DNA from 2 places in the Microbacterium sp. YJN-G genome. Region 1 is predicted to be linked to the other one. Evidence: riboswitches for the same ligand, from Rfam matches in the RefSeq annotation. Region 1 holds a riboswitch; the other holds the start of a gene.
What was found. Region 1 has a riboswitch for thiamine pyrophosphate ahead of H7694_RS17735 (ECF transporter S component). Riboswitches for the same ligand answer to the same signal wherever they lie in the genome.
Positions count from the first base shown of each region.

Region 2: linked by a shared signal. The riboswitch ahead of thiC (phosphomethylpyrimidine synthase ThiC) and the one ahead of H7694_RS17735 (ECF transporter S component) in region 1 are both predicted to bind thiamine pyrophosphate.

Region 1 covers NZ_CP060402.1:3,069,886-3,077,706, reverse strand. Annotated here, with positions in the region: gene H7694_RS14770 (ABC transporter ATP-binding protein) at 1-1,384, shown strand, start outside; gene H7694_RS14765 (ABC transporter ATP-binding protein) at 1,456-3,678, shown strand; gene H7694_RS14760 (D-alanyl-D-alanine carboxypeptidase family protein) at 3,881-5,587, opposite strand; TPP riboswitch at 5,667-5,778, shown strand; gene H7694_RS17735 (ECF transporter S component) at 5,769-6,398, shown strand; gene H7694_RS14755 (ABC transporter ATP-binding protein) at 6,395-7,821, shown strand, end outside.
Region 2 covers NZ_CP060402.1:2,294,521-2,302,341, forward strand. Annotated here, with positions in the region: gene H7694_RS11045 (ABC transporter substrate-binding protein) at 1-928, opposite strand, end outside; gene H7694_RS11050 (alpha/beta hydrolase) at 1,048-1,788, shown strand; gene H7694_RS11055 (O-acetylhomoserine aminocarboxypropyltransferase/cysteine synthase family protein) at 1,785-3,122, shown strand; gene H7694_RS11060 (LLM class flavin-dependent oxidoreductase) at 3,167-4,222, shown strand; TPP riboswitch at 4,289-4,403, shown strand; gene thiC (phosphomethylpyrimidine synthase ThiC) at 4,398-6,176, shown strand; gene H7694_RS11070 (MFS transporter) at 6,166-7,470, shown strand; gene H7694_RS11075 (Gfo/Idh/MocA family protein) at 7,467-7,821, shown strand, end outside.

The DNA of each region.
Region 1 (7,821 bases):
CACCCGCAACACGAATGACGTGCAGCAGGTGCAGATGCTGGCGATGATGGGCGCGACCATGTTCGTCACCGCGCCGCTGCTCGCGATCGGCGGCATCATCATGGCAGTGCAGACCAACGTCGGACTGAGCTGGCTGATCGCCGTCTCGGTGCCCGCGCTGCTCATCGCCGCCGGGATCATCATCGGCCGCATGGTGCCGCTGTTCCGCAGCTACCAGGGCAAGCTCGACTCGGTGAACCGCATCATGCGCGAGCAGCTCACCGGTGTGCGCGTGGTGCGCGCCTTCGTGCGCGAGCGCATCGAGGAGGAGCGGTTCCGCGGGGCGAACACCGACATCATGATCGTCGGCCGCAACGTCGGCTCGCTGTTCGTGCTGCTGTTCCCGCTGTTCATGCTGATCCTGAACGTCACCGTCGTGGCGGTCATCTGGTTCGGCGGCATCGAGGTGAACCAGGGCACGGTCGAGGTCGGCACCCTGTTCGCGTTCATGCAGTACATCGGCCAGATCATGATGGGCGTGATCATGTCGAGCTTCATGGCGATGATGATCCCGCGCGCCGCAGTGTCGGCCGAGCGCGTCGGCGAAGTGCTCGACGCCGAGTCGTCGATGACCCGCCCCGAGAACGGGGTCACCGAGTTCCCGAACCCCGGCACCGTCGCGTTCGACGACGTCGAGTTCACCTACCCTGGCGCCGAGTCGCCGGTGCTCTCGGGCATCACCTTCCGTGCCGAGCAGGGTGAGACCGTCGCCATCGTCGGCTCGACCGGCGCGGGCAAGACCACGCTGGTCTCGCTGATCCCGCGCCTGTTCGATGTGACGGGCGGGGCGGTGAGAGTCGGCGGCACGGATGTGCGCGAGGCCGACGTCGAGGCGCTCTGGGCGAGCATCGGCCTGGTGCCGCAGCGTCCGTTCCTGTTCACCGGCACCGTGGCGTCGAACCTGCGCTACGGCCGGGAGGACGCGACGGACGAAGAGCTGTGGAAGGCGCTCGAGATCGCCCAGGGCCGCGACTTCGTCGAGGAGATGCCCGACGGGCTGAACTCGCGGATCGCGCAGGGCGGCACGAACGTGTCGGGCGGTCAGCGTCAGCGTCTCGCGATCGCGCGGGCTCTGGTGCACCAGCCGCGGATCCTGGTCTTCGACGACTCGTTCTCGGCGCTCGACCTCACCACAGACGCCCGGCTGCGCCAGGCGCTGTGGCGCGAGCTTCCCGACGTCACGAAGATCGTCGTCGCGCAGCGCGTCTCGACCATCACGGATGCCGACCGCATCGTCGTCCTCGAGGGCGGCACCATGGTCGGCGTCGGCACGCATGACGAGCTGCTCGCCGGCAGTGCCACCTACCGAGAGATCGTCGAGTCGCAGCTGGGGGTGGACGCATGACCGCGCCGGAGAACTCGAACGAGTGGGAGACGCAGCAGACCGTGGACCGCAAGGCCGCTCGCCGTGAGCGCATGGCCGCAGCCCGCGCCAGGGCCGCCGGACCCCAGGTCGAGGACATGACCGAGGCAGAGAGGGAGGAGCACGAGCTCGCCGAGAAGGCGCGACTCGAGGGCGGCGGCATGTTCGACGGCCCTGCTCCCGGCAAGGCCGATCACTTCGGTCCGAGCTTCAAGCGCATGATCGGGCTGCTCAAGCCCTCGGCCGTGTGGTTCGTGCTGGTGTCGTTCCTCGGTGCGATCGGCGTGGTGCTGGCCGTGGCCGCACCGAAGGTGCTCGGCGAGGCGACCAACGTCGTCTACGAGGGCTTCGTCTCGCACGTGCTCGGCACCGGCTTCGGGGACTTCCCCGGATTCCCCGAGGGGATGAGCAAGGCCGAGGTCGTCGAGGCGCTGCGCGCCGCAGGCCAGGACGACTTCGCCAACATGGTCGGAGCCATGGAGAGCTTCCAGGTCGGCGCCGGGGTCGACTTCGACAGGCTGCGCTGGATCATCATCGCCGTACTGGCGATCTACGTCGTCTCGGCGGTGCTCAGCTGGATCCAGGGCTACGTGATCAACGTCATCATGGTGCGCACCATGTGGCGCCTGCGCGAGGACGTCGAGGCGAAGATCAACCGGCTGCCGCTGGCGTACTTCGACAAGGTGCAGCGCGGTGAGCTGATCTCGCGGGTCACCAACGACATCGACAACATCACCCAGACCATGCAGCAGTCGCTCTCGGGCGCGCTGACCTCGGTGCTGACGGTGGTGGGCGTGCTCGCCATGATGTTCTCGATCTCGTGGCAGCTCGCCCTGGTGGCGCTGGTGTCGCTGCCGCTCATGGCTGTCATCTTCGGCGTCATCGGTCCGCGCTCGCAGAAGGCGTTCGGCATCCAGTGGCGCAAGGTCGGCCGGCTGAACGCCCGCGTCGAGGAAGCGTTCTCGGGTCACGCGCTCGTGAAGGTCTTCGGGCGTGAGCAGGACGCGCTCGACCGGTTCCAGATCGAGAACGAGGAGCTGTACCAGGCGAGCTTCAAGGCGCAGTTCCTGTCGGGCATCATCATGCCCGCCATGATGTTCATCGGAAACCTCACCTACGTCGGCATCGCCGTGCTCGGTGGTCTCATGGTCGCCGGCGGCAACCTGCGCCTCGGTGACGTGCAGGCGTTCATCCAGTACTCGCAGCAGTTCAGCCAGCCGCTCAGCGAGCTGGGCGGCATGGCCGCCGTGGTGCAGTCCGGCACCGCGTCGGCCGAGCGGGTGTTCGACTTCCTGGATGCCGAGGAGCAGGACGCGGATGCCGAAGAGGCGCCCGCCCTTCGACAGGCTCAGGGACCCACAGGTGGAGTGATCGAGTTCGAGCACGTCGCCTTCTCGTACAGCGAGGACCGTCCGCTCATCAAGGATCTGTCGTTCCGGGTGGAGCCGGGCCAGACCGTCGCGATCGTGGGACCGACCGGTGCGGGCAAGACCACGCTGGTGAACCTGATCATGCGGTTCTACGAGCTGAACTCCGGCCGCATCCTGATCGACGGTCAGGACATCGCCGAGGTGAGCCGCGAGGATCTGCGTTCGCGCACCGGCATGGTGCTGCAGGACCCGTGGCTGTTCGCGGGCACGATCCGCGACAACATCCGCTACGGGCAGGAGAGCGCGAGCGACGACGAGATCATCGCCGCAGCGAAGGCGACCTATGTCGACCGCTTCGTGCACTCGCTGCCCGAGGGGTACGACACGGTGCTCGACGAGGACGCGTCGAACGTCTCGGCCGGTGAGCGGCAGCTGATCACGATCGCCCGCGCGTTCGTGTCGCAGCCGTCGATCCTCATCCTCGACGAGGCGACGAGTGCGGTCGACACCCGCACCGAGCTGCTGCTGCAGCACGCCATGGCGGCGCTGCGCGAGGGGCGCACCTCGTTCGTGATCGCGCACCGGCTCTCGACGATCCGCGACGCCGACCTGATCCTGGTCATGGAGCACGGCGACATCGTGGAGCAGGGTGACCACGACGAGCTGATCGCCAAGCAGGGCGCCTACTGGCGGCTGTACCAGTCGCAGTTCGAGCAGGCCGCGACCGACATCGACGCCGAGGAGTCACTCACCGGCACGACCCCGGTCATCGTCACCGGCGAGGCCGAGGATGCCGCATCCGACGCCGCTGCGCTGCAGGACGTGATGGAGGCGCCGGACGTGGTGCAGCTGGCCGAGGCCGTGCGGGAGGCCGAGTCCACGGCATCCGACCCCGAGCGCCCCTGACCCGCCGACCCGAGACGCCCGCCCCCTCCCGAGACGCCCGCCCCCTCCCGGGGCGGGCGTCTCGCGTTCCCGCCCCGCTGCCCCGCCCCGCCCCCCGCCGCGGCCCCACCTCCGTGAGAAACCACATCGCGCATGAGAAACCCTGCGTGGACGCGTTTCTCACGCCGAAAGTGGTTTCTCGCGGGGGGCGGGAGGGCGGGGGTCAGCCGTTGTCGAGGCCGAAGAGCTCGAGGGGGTGCGTCAGGCGCCACCAGGGGCTCGGGGCGGAGATCTCCTCGGCGAGCGAGACCGACGTCTGCGCGGTGTCGACGGGGCCCTTCGCGGTGAGTGTGCCCACCTCGGCGCCGGCGGCGGTGCGGTCACCGAGATCGAGCTCGGTCACAGCGGTCGCCGAAGCGCCGTTCCACAGCACGACCTTGGTGTCGGCATCCGTCACGACCTCGACGCGGTCTCCCCACACCGTGGCGACCTGGCCGACCACGGTGCCCTTCGGCACCGACACCGGCTGCTCGGCAAGCGACGCCTCGACGCCCGCGAGCAGCTGCCTGGTCACGGCGAGCCTGTCGTCGTTGCTGTCCTGCCCGAGCACCGCGGCGTATACGCGCACGGTGGTGTCGCCGACCGGGACGTCCTTCGCGGTGAGCAGGTTCCAGTGCGAGAGTGTGCCGGTCTTCACGCCGACCACGCCCGCGTCGTCGAGCATCTTGTTCGTGTTGGTGACCGTCCCCACGCCGGGGATCTCCGCCGAGCGGGTGGCGACGATCTCGGCGAACACCGGATTCTTCATCGCCACCTCGGCGAGGCGGATGGCCCCGGCGGGAGTGGCCACGTTGTCGCGGTCGAAACCGGACGGGTTCACGAGCGAGACGCCCTCGATGCCGTGGTCGCTCAGCCAGGTCGCGGCGGCCTCGGCGAAGGCACGATCCGAGCCCCAGATCTCCTCCGCGAGCCGGTCGATGTAGTTGTTCGCCGAGCCGAGCAGCACGCCCTGAAGCATCTGGTACTCCGTCAGGCTGCCGCCCACCGGCACGTCCAGCGCCGACTGGTCGGACCACCGGTAGCGCCAGTACTCGCGCGAATCCTCCCGCGTGAACTCGAAGCTCGGCCCCTGCTCGCCCACCTTCAGCGGCATGGCGTCGAGCACCATCAGCGTCGAGGCGACCTTCGTGATGCTCGCGATCTCGTCGCGTTCCGGGGTCGATGACAGCGGGGCGATGCCCTGCACGGACACGGCCGCGCTGCCGTTCTCCGGCCACGTCGCCGTAGCGGCCGGGGCCGGCTCGATCGCGATCTGCTCGGCGGTGACCACCGGAGCGACCTCACTCAGCGGCCACAGCAGCGTGGATGCCACGTACGCGACGCCCACGGCGGTGAGGATCCCCGCCGGGACGAGTGCCCGCGGTCGTCGCCATCCCCGGCTCAGGTGCGCACCGGCGAACAGGTCGGGTGCCGGCTGCGGCTCGGGGGCGGCATCCGAGCCGATGGTCCGCGGGTCCAACCACGTCAGCGCGGTCGTCGGATGCTTGTCATCGGCCCACGCGCGCACCGGCCCCGCGTCGGGCATCGCGTTCGTCGCGGGGACCGGCTCAGCCGCCGGCACCACCGCGGGCACCACCGCGGGCACGCCGCCCGGCACCGTCGCGGGCTCGCGCAGGAACTCGGGCTCCGGCTCGTCCGGCTCAACCGGCTCGGGAGTCCGATCGATGACATTCACAGCGTCAGTATCCCCGCTGGATGCCGTCACGGCGGGAACCGGCTCTGCGACACGAATCGTTGCCGCGTCCGCGCCGCTCTCCGGTGTCTCCTCGGCCGCAGGCGGCGTCGCGTTGCGTGCACGCGTGCGCTCACGCAGCGAACGGCGCGTGAGCGGGCGCGTGGAGTCGCGCGTGGAGTCGGGGGAGACAGTCACCCGATCAACGGTACCCAATCACCCTGTGCATGCGCCGTCACAACGCCGCCCCGGCATCCATCCGGACGGCTAAGATCGAGGGCATAACCACGGGAGTCCGGCGTGCCGGGCTGAGAGGAAGCGAACCGCGCTTCGACCGTCGAACCTGATCCGGGTCATGCCGGCGCAGGGAGGAGTTCCTATGAGCACGTCTGCATCCACGTCCACCACCACCCCGGCGGCCGCAGGCCGCAACCTGCGCTGGCGGGTCGTCGACATCGTCGTCGCCAGCGTCATCGCGGTCGCCTGCGCCGTGCTGTTCCTGCTGTGGAACGTCGGCTACGAGGCGCCGAGCGCACTGCTCTCGCCGCTGCTGCCCGGCCTGCAGGGACTGCTGGCCGGTCCCTGGCTGATCGCCGGCGTGCTGGGCGGGCTGATCATCCGCAAGCCGGGGGCCGCGATCTACACCGAGCTGGTCGCCGCGATCATCTCGGCGCTGGTGGGCAACGTCTGGGGCCCGCTGACCATCGTCTCCGGCCTCGTGCAGGGCCTGGGCGCCGAGCTGATCTTCCTGATCTTCCTGTACGGCGTATGGCGCCTGCCGGTGGCTGTGCTCGCCGGTGCCGCCGCGGGCCTGGCCTGCGGCATCAACGACCGCATCCTCTGGTACGCGGGCGCCGACACCCTGTTCACCTCGGTGTACATCGCCTCCACCACCATCTCGGGCGCAGTGATCGCCGGACTCGGCGCCTGGCTGCTCGTCAAGGGGCTCGCCGCCACCGGCGCGCTGAGCCGGTTCGCCGCCGGTCGGACGGCGAACGCACGGGTGTGAGCACCGTCGCGGCCGCGCTCGAGGCGCGCGGCTGGGGCTGGCGCTACGCGACCCGGCTGCGCTGGGCACTGCGTGAGGTCTCGCTGCGCATCGAGCCCGGAGAGCGGGTGCTGCTGCTGGGAGCATCCGGCTCGGGCAAGTCCACCCTGCTGCAGGGTTTCGGCGGCGTGCTCGGCGGCGCCGACGAGGGTGAGGAAGCCGGGGCGCTGCTCGTCGACGGCCTTCCGGCCTCGTCGGTGCGGGGCCGGGTCGGCATGGTGCTGCAGGACCCCGACACCCAGACGATGCTGGCGCGCGTCGGCGACGACGTCGCCTTCGGCTGCGAGAATCTCGGCGTCCCGCGCGAGGAGATCTGGCAGCGGGTAGGACAGGCACTGGATGCCGTGGGCCTCGACGTCGCGCTCGACCGGCCGACCTCGGCGCTGTCGGGCGGGCAGAAGCAGCGGCTCGCGCTCGCGGGCGTGCTGGCCATGCGGCCAGGGGCGATTCTGCTCGACGAGCCCACCGCGAACCTCGATCCCGACGGCGTCGCCGAGGTGCGCGACGCCGTCGGGCGGGCACTGGATGCCACCGGCGCGACCCTGGTCGTGATCGAGCACCGCATCGACGTATGGCTGCCGCTCGTCCAGCGCGTCATCGTGCTGGGCGCCGAGGGCGACAGCACGGTCGTGCTCGCCGACGGCACTCCCGAACAGGTGCTGCATGCGCGCGGTGCCGAGCTCGCGGCATCCGGGGTGTGGGTGCCCGAGCATCCGCCCGCCGTCCCGCCGCCACCGGCCCGGGCGCCGGGAGAGACGCTGGTCCGCACCGACGGCCTGATCGTCTCGCGCACCCCGGGCACCCGCGTCGCCGGACCGTTCGACCTGCAGGTGCGCGCGGGGGAGGTGCTCGGCATCGTCGGGCCGAACGGCGCCGGCAAGTCGACCCTCAGCCTCACCCTCGCGGGGCTCATCCCCGCCGAGGGCGGCCTGGTCATCGCATCCGACGCTCTCGCGTCCAGCGCCGCCGTCGCGCGTCGGCGCCGCCGCGACGCGAGCGCCGCGCACGACCCGCACGCCTGGTCGTCGCGCGCACTGCTGACCCGCATCGGCACCGTGCTGCAGAGCCCCGAGCACCAGCTGCTCGCCCGCACCGTGCGCGACGAGCTCGAGATCGGGCCGCGCGCGCTGGGGCTCGGCGAGGGCGAGATCGCCGAGCGAGTCGACGAGCTGCTGCACCGGCTGCGGCTCGACCGTCTCGCGCAGGCGAACCCCTACACGCTCTCGGGCGGCGAGAAGCGTCGGCTGACGGTCGCCGCGGCGCTCGCCACCAGACCCCGGATGCTGGTGCTCGACGAGCCCACCTTCGGGCAGGACGCCCGCACCTGGGCCGAGCTCGTGGCCCTCATCGCCCGCCTGCGCGACACCGGCACCGCCGTCGTCGC
Region 2 (7,821 bases), 780 kb from region 1:
CGCGGCCGAAGTAGGCCGCGTCGATGAGCGCCTGACGGTCGGTGGCGTGGCTGATCGCCTGGAGCACGCGCTGGTCGTCGAACGGGGCGACGGTGCTGTCGACGTCGAGGGCGCGCACGGTGAGCGCCTTGATCTCCTCGACTTCGAGGCCGGCGGTCTCGGCGGCCTGAGCCTGGGACGGCGGGATGATCGCGACGTCCCACTGCCCGGTGTCCACACCCGCGACGACCGTGGCGGAGTCGGTCACCGGCACGACGTGGAACTCGTCGAGGTGGATGCGGTCGGCGTTCCAATAGTGCTCGTTCTTCTCGAGGTCGGCTCGCGCATTGGGGACGTACTCGGTGAGCTCGAACGGACCCGAGCCCTCGGGCTGCGTGGCGAGGCCGGCGACGTCGTCGAAGGCGATCGGGTTGACGATGAAGCCGGTCTTGCCTGCGAACAGGTACGGCACCTGGTAGTCGGCCTGATCCAGGTGGATGGTCACGGTGTGCTCGTCGTCGACGTCGACGCCGGTGATGATGCGCAGCTGCCCGGCCAGCGTCGAGTTCTCCTGGTCGCGGCCGCGCTCGAGGTTCGCCTTCACCGCTTCGGCGTCGACGGGCGTGCCGTCGTTGAACTCGGCGTCCTCGCGCAGATGGAAGGTGATCGCGGTGCCGTCGGCGCTGTACTCCCAGGTCTCGGCGAGGCCGGGAACGACCTCTCCCTCGGTGTCGAGCTGGGTGAGTCCGTCGTAGACGAGGGCGAGCGCATGAGTGTCCCAGCCGGCGGTCGAGGTGACCGGATCCCAGCTGGTGGGCAGGTTCCATCCCCACGTCAACGACGCGGCGCCGGCGTCGGGCGCGGCGCCCGCCGACCCGCTGCAGCCGGCCATCGCGAGGGTGGCGGCGGAGAGCAGGGCAAGGGCGGTGAGTCGTCGGTGAGAGGTCATGGCAGTGAAGCTAGAAGCGTCACCGGCCGTGTGACAAGCGATGCGAAGCGCAGGGTCACGGGGCGCAACACTTCGACACATCCGGGGATCATCGCGGCCGGATGCCGATGATGGGACGCATGACTTCCGCCCCCGACGCCGTCTTCACGCCGGCCGCCCGCGTCCGCGGCACCCTCGCGCTGGTCGCGGGGCGTGCCGAGAACGCCGCCGTGTATCACCGCTTCGGCACGCGCATCAGCGCCGACGGCTACACGGTCGGCGTGTTCACGGAGACCGACGCCGCGACGGTCTGGCTCGCTGCGCAGGAGGATGCTCCGCGGGTGCTGGCCGGCTCCGACACCGGCGCCGCTGCGGTGCTCGCCGCGCTCACCCGCGGCGACGTCGCCGACGCCGCCATCGTCGCGGGTGTCGTCCTCGACGCCGAGCACACCCCGACGGATGCCGAGCGCACCGCCTGCCCCGTGCACCTGGGCGTGCTCGCGGAGCAGCGCGCGCAGACGGCATCCGCCCTGGCCTCATCGACCGCACCGGCCTCATCGACCGCGCCGGCCGTCTCGACCGACCCGGCCGATGCGCTGCCGCCCGTCGCCGACCTCGCGGCGATCGCCGTGCCCGTGCTCGCCGTGCACGGCGGCGACGACTCCGTCTCGCCGATCGGCCAGGCGGCCGAGGTGCTGTCGGCGATCCCGGATGCCGAACTGGTCGAGACCGTCGGCGGCCTGCACGACGCACTGAACGACCAGAGCCACCGCAGCGTGGCCGCGACCATCGTGCTGTGGCTCGAGCGTCTGCGCTCCGGCGACGTGCACGCCCCGATCGTGCGGAGCCTGTCCGGTGCCCGCGAAGGAGTGACGGCATGACCGGCGGGTTCGCGACGCGCCAGGTGCAGGCGGGCTTCCGCGCCGGCACCCCCGCGTTCGGCGCCGTCCCCCCGTTGCACCAGACTGCGGCCTACGAGTTCTCGTCCCTGCAGGAGGCGGCCGATCTGTTCGCGCTGCGCCGCCCCGGCATCATCTACAGCCGCAACGCCAGCCCCACCCAGCAGTTGCTGGAGGAGCGGGTCACCTCCCTCGAGGGCGGCGTGAGCGCCGTGGCCGTGGCGTCCGGTCAGGCCGCCGTCGCCGTCACGCTGCTGGCCCTCGCCGGCCGCGGCGGTCACATCGTCGCCGCCGACCAGCTGTACGGCGGCACCGTCGACCTGCTGCAGGACACCTTCGCCGACTTCGGCATCCCGGTCACCTTCGTCGACCAGGACGACCCGGATGCGTGGCGGGCGGCGATCACGCCGCAGACGCGGGCCGTGTTCGCCGAGGTCGTCGCCAACCCGATCGCGCAGGTGCTCGATCTGCGGCTCGTGGCCGACATCGCCCACGAGGCGGGCGTACCGCTCGTCATCGACAGCACGGTCGGCACCCCGGCGCTGATCCGCCCGGGTGAGCACGGCGCCGACTTCGTCGTGCACTCGGCGACGAAGTTCCTCGCCGGGCACGGCACCTCGCTGGGCGGTGTCGTCGTCGACCAGGGCACCTTCGACTTCGGCGCCGAGCCCGAGCGCTGGCCGCAGTTCACCGCCCCGTACACCCGCTTCGGCGACCTCGTGCTGTGGGAGCGCTTCGGGCAGGGCTTCGCGTTCGCGGCGCTCGTGAAGTCGAAGTACGTGCACGACCTCGGCCCCTCGCTGTCGCCGTTCAACGCCTGGCAGATCCTGCAGGGCATCGAGACCCTCGACCTGCGCGTGGCCCGCCAGTCATCCAGCGCACTGGCGATCGCACGGCATCTCGAGCAGCATCCGGCCGTCGCCCGCGTGCACCACCCCGGACTCGCGGGCAACCCCTGGCACGATCTCGCCGCGCGTTACCTGCCCCACGGCATCCCCTCGGTGTTCTCGTTCGACATCGCCGGCCCCGAGCCCGAGGCCACGGATCGCATCGCCCGCCTGATCGATGAGCTGCGCGTGTTCCGCCTGGTCGCGAACCTCGGCGACGCCCGCAGCCTGATCGCGCACCCGGCATCCATGACCCATTCCCACCTCACGCCCGCCCAGCGCGCGGCGGCGGGCATCTCGCTGAACACGGTGCGGCTGTCAACCGGCATCGAGGACCCGGCCGACCTCATCGCCGACCTCGACCGGGCGCTCACGATCATCGGCGAGTCGTCGCGCACCGAACCCGAGCCTCAGCTCGCCCGCGCCTGATCCCCGCACCGACCGCACCGCCGACCACCTGCTGAAGGAGCATCATGGCCATCGACCTCGGATACTGGACGCCCGTCTACGGCGGCTTCCTGCGCAACGTCCGCGATGAGGGCCGCATGGCCGCCACCTGGGAGTACATCCGCGAGGTGTCGATGAAGGCCGACCGGCTCGGCTTCCGCACCACGCTCGTGCCCGAGCTGTACCTGAACGACCGCAAGGGCACGGATGCTCCGAGCCTGGAGGCCTGGTCGCTGTCGGCGGCGATCCTCGCCGCGACCGAGCATCTGCGGGTGATGACCGCCGTGCGCCCCGGTTTCCATCTGCCGGCGGTGCTCGCGAAGACGGTGTCGACGCTCGACAGCATCGCGCCAGGCCGCGTCGCGCTGAACGTGGTCGCCGCGTGGTGGGCCGAGGAGGCGCGGCAGTTCGGCGGCGTGTTCCCCGCTCATGACGCCCGCTACGCGCAGGCGACGGAGTTCGTCTCGGTGCTGAACGGCCTGTGGGAGCAGACGCCGTTCACCTTCAGCGGCGACCACTACGCGTTCGACGGCACGATCGTCGAGCCCAAGCCGTCGTCGCACCCGGTGATCTTCGCCGGCGGCGAGAGCGACGCCGGTCGTGAGGCGATCGCCGGCTTCGCCGACGCCTACGTCATGCACGGCGGCACCCTCGACGAGGTTCGTGCGAACGTGGCCGACATGAACGCCCGCTCCGAACGGCTGCACGGCCGGCCGATCGAGGAGTTCGGCATGCCCGCGTACGTCATCGTCCGCGACACCGAGGCCGAGGCGCAGCGCGAGCTCGAGCGCATCACCACGGTCGACCCCGACTCCCCCGGCTACGCGTCGTTCGAGCAGTTCCGGCAGAACTCGAACCTCTCGCTCGAGCTGTCGAAGCGGGAGTACTCGGTGGGCACGCGCGGCCTGCGCCCCAACCTGGTCGGCACGGCCGAGCAGGTCGCCGAGCGCATCAACGCCTACGCGGATGCGGGCATCAGCCTGCTGCTGATCCAGGCCTCTCCGCTCGACGAGGAGCTCGACCGGATCGCCGAGCAGGTGTTCCCGCTGGTGGAGCAGCGGTCCCTGGCGCTTGCCGACTGACCGTTCCTGAAGACATCCGGCGACACTGTCGCCGTCGACCCGCACCCCGGAGGTGTACTCTTTCACGCGAGATCCCACGGGCGCCCCATGGCAGGGGGCTGAGATCGGGCTGACGCCGTCCGAGCACCGTCTGAACCTGTCCGGGTAATGCCGGCGAAGGAAGAAGGAGCCCTGAATGGTGCTGTCTGCTGTCCCCTCCGAGAAGACGTCCGCCGAGAACTACGCGACGCACCGACTCGACCATCTCATCGACGCCGCGCACGGCATCCACGTTCCCGTCACCGCGATCGACCTCGACGACTCGCCGTCGGGTGCGACCAACACTCCGGTGACGGTGTACCGTACCGCGGGGCCCGGCGCAGACCCGACGGTGGGACTTCCCGCGCAGCGCGCGGCGTGGATCGCCGCCCGCGGCGACGTCGAGGCGTACGACGGTCGCGCCAGGGATCTGCTGGACGATGGCCGCGGCGCGATCCGGCGCGGCAGCGCCAGCGACGAATGGGCCGGCTCGCCCCGTACGCCGCTGCGGGCCGCGGCCGGGCGCCGTGTCACGCAGATGCACTACGCACGTCAGGGCATCGTGACGCCCGAGATGCGCTTCGTCGCGCTGCGCGAGGGGTGCGACGTCGAGCTCGTGCGCTCCGAGGTCGCGGCCGGGCGCGCGATCATCCCCGCCAACGTCAACCACCCTGAATCCGAGCCGATGATCATCGGGCGGGCGTTCCTCGTGAAGATCAACGCGAACATCGGCAACTCCGCGGTCACCTCGTCGATCCGCGAGGAGGTCGCGAAGCTGGAGTGGGCGACTCGCTGGGGCGCCGACACCGTCATGGATCTGTCCACCGGCGACGACATCCACACCACTCGCGAGTGGATCCTGCGCAACTCCCCGGTCCCGATCGGCACCGTGCCGATCTACCAGGCGCTCGAGAAGGTGAACGGAGACCACCAGGCCCTCACCTGGGAGATCTTCCGCGACACGGTGATCGAGCAGTGCGAACAGGGCGTCGACTACATGACGATCCACGCCGGCGTGCTGCTGCGGTATGTGCCGCTGACGGCGAACCGGGTCACCGGCATCGTCTCGCGCGGCGGATCGATCATGGCCGGCTGGTGCCTCGGCCACCACCGGGAGAACTTCCTCTACGAGCACTTCGACGAGCTGTGCGAGATCTTCGCGCGCTACGACGTCGCCTTCTCTCTCGGCGACGGGCTGCGGCCGGGGTCGATCGCGGATGCGAACGACGAGGCGCAGTTCGCCGAGCTGGACACGCTCGCCGAGCTCACCAAGCGTGCGTGGCAGTACGACGTGCAGGTGATGGTCGAGGGACCGGGCCACATCCCCTTCCATCTCGTGCGCGAGAACGTCGAGCGTCAGCAGGAGCTCTGCGACGGGGCCCCGTTCTACACACTCGGACCGCTCGTCACTGATGTCGCCCCCGGCTACGACCACATCACCTCGGCGATCGGTGCGACCGAGATCGCCCGCTACGGCACGGCGATGCTCTGCTACGTCACTCCGAAGGAGCACCTCGGCCTGCCGAACCGCGACGATGTGAAGACCGGCGTCATCACGTACAAGATCGCGGCGCACGCCGCTGACCTCGCAAAGGGCCACCCGGGCGCGCAGGCTCGCGACGATGCGCTGTCGAAGGCGCGGTTCGAGTTCCGCTGGCGGGATCAGTTCGCGCTCTCCCTCGATCCGCATACGGCCGAGGAGTTCCACGACGAGACCCTGCCCGCCGAGCCGGCGAAGACGGCGCACTTCTGCTCGATGTGCGGGCCGAAGTTCTGCTCGATGCGCATCTCGCAGGACATCCGCGACGAGTTCGGCGATGTGGCCGATCAGGCGCGGATCGCCGCAGAGGGCATGGCCGCGAAGTCGGATGAGTTCCGCCGGTCAGGCGCCAGCGTGTACCTGCCAACCCCGGAGGTGCCCGCTCGTGCGCACTGACACGTCGACTGCTCAGGCACCCGTCGCGCACCCTGCTCCGGGTCACGGGGCGGCGCGCGCGGCCCGGGGAGCCGTGCTCACGAACTACATCGACCAGTTCGACATCTTCCTGCCCGTGCTCGCCCTCGCGCCGGCGGCGGTGGCGATCTACGGAGCGCCGAACGCCGCCCTCGCCTCGGCCCTGGTGTTCGTCGCCACGCTGATCGGCCGACCCCTCGGCTCGGCGATCTTCGGCCCGCTCGCCGACCGCATCGGCCGCTCGCGCATCACCAGGATCAGCGTCGCCGGTGTCGCCCTCGTGACCTTCGCGATGGCGCTCGTGCCGTTGGGCGCCGGGCATGCAGGGCTCGTCGCCCTCGTCGCCCTGCGCTTTCTGGGCGGGGTGTTCATTGGCGGCGGGTACACCGCGGCGATCCCCCTGGCGATGGAGTGGGCCGAGCCGCGGCGTCGCGGCGCGCTCAGCGGCCTGATCATGGCGATGTCGCCGGCGGCCAACGCGACCCTCGCCGCATCGACGCTCGGACTGCTCGCCATCCTGGGCCCCGACGCCTACGCCGGCTGGGGCTGGCGCTTCCCCTTCCTCGCCGGAGCGCTCCTCACCGCGGCGCTGTTCCTCTATCTCCGTCTGCGCGTCGAGGATCGCGACGAGCCGAGCCCGCCCGCCGCCGGCGTGATCACGGCCGCGGTGCGTGGTTCGCGCGGCACGTTCGTCCGGCTGTTCGTGCTGATGACGGGGCTGTGGCTGTTCACGAACATTGCCGTCGCGCTGCTGACCCCTCAGCTCGGCACGATCATCGGCCTGGACGGTTCGGCGGTGGCGTTCACGATGCTCGTGGCCACGATCGTCTCGGCGGTCGCGATGGTCGCCACCGGCGCCGCCTCCACGCGCATCGGGCGCCATCGACTGCTGTTCTGGTTCGGGGTCGTGGCGGCGGTCGCGGCACCGCTGACGATCCTCGGCGTGTTCCGTTCGTCGGGCGTCGTGCTCGTGGTGCTCGTCGCGCTGCTGCAGGTGATCACCGTGTCGGCGTACGGCCCGATCGGCGCGCATCTCGCCGAGCAGTTCCCTCGTTCGATCCGGGCGACGGGCTACGGGCTCGCATACAGCACGTCGATCATCCTGCCTGCGCTGTACCCGTACTACCTGCCGCCGGTTCAGCAGCTGCTCGGCGTGCCGGGAGCATCCGCGCTGATGCTCGGGATCGGCGGCGTGCTGGTCGCCATCGGGGCGTGGCGACCGCGCGTCATCGATCGCGGTTCGGGTCGGGGGCGCCCACTACGCTGGGACGCATGACCGGTCTTCGTTGGGGAATCCTCGCCACCGGCGGCATCGCCGCCGCCTTCGCATCCGACCTGCGCACCGCGGGTCTCGACCTCGTGGCGGTGGGGTCGCGCAGCCAGGAGTCGGCCGACGCCTTCGCGGCGCGCTTCGACATCCCGCGCGCGCATGACTCGTACGAGGCGCTGGTGACCGACCCCGACGTCGACATCATCTACGTCTCCACCCCGCACCCGATGCACCGCGAGAACGCGCTGCTGGCGCTCGAGCACGGCAAGCACGTCCTCGTCGAGAAGCCCTTCACCCTCAACCGCGCCCAGGCCGAGGATGTGCAGCGTCTTGCCGCCGAGAAGGGCCTGCTGGCGA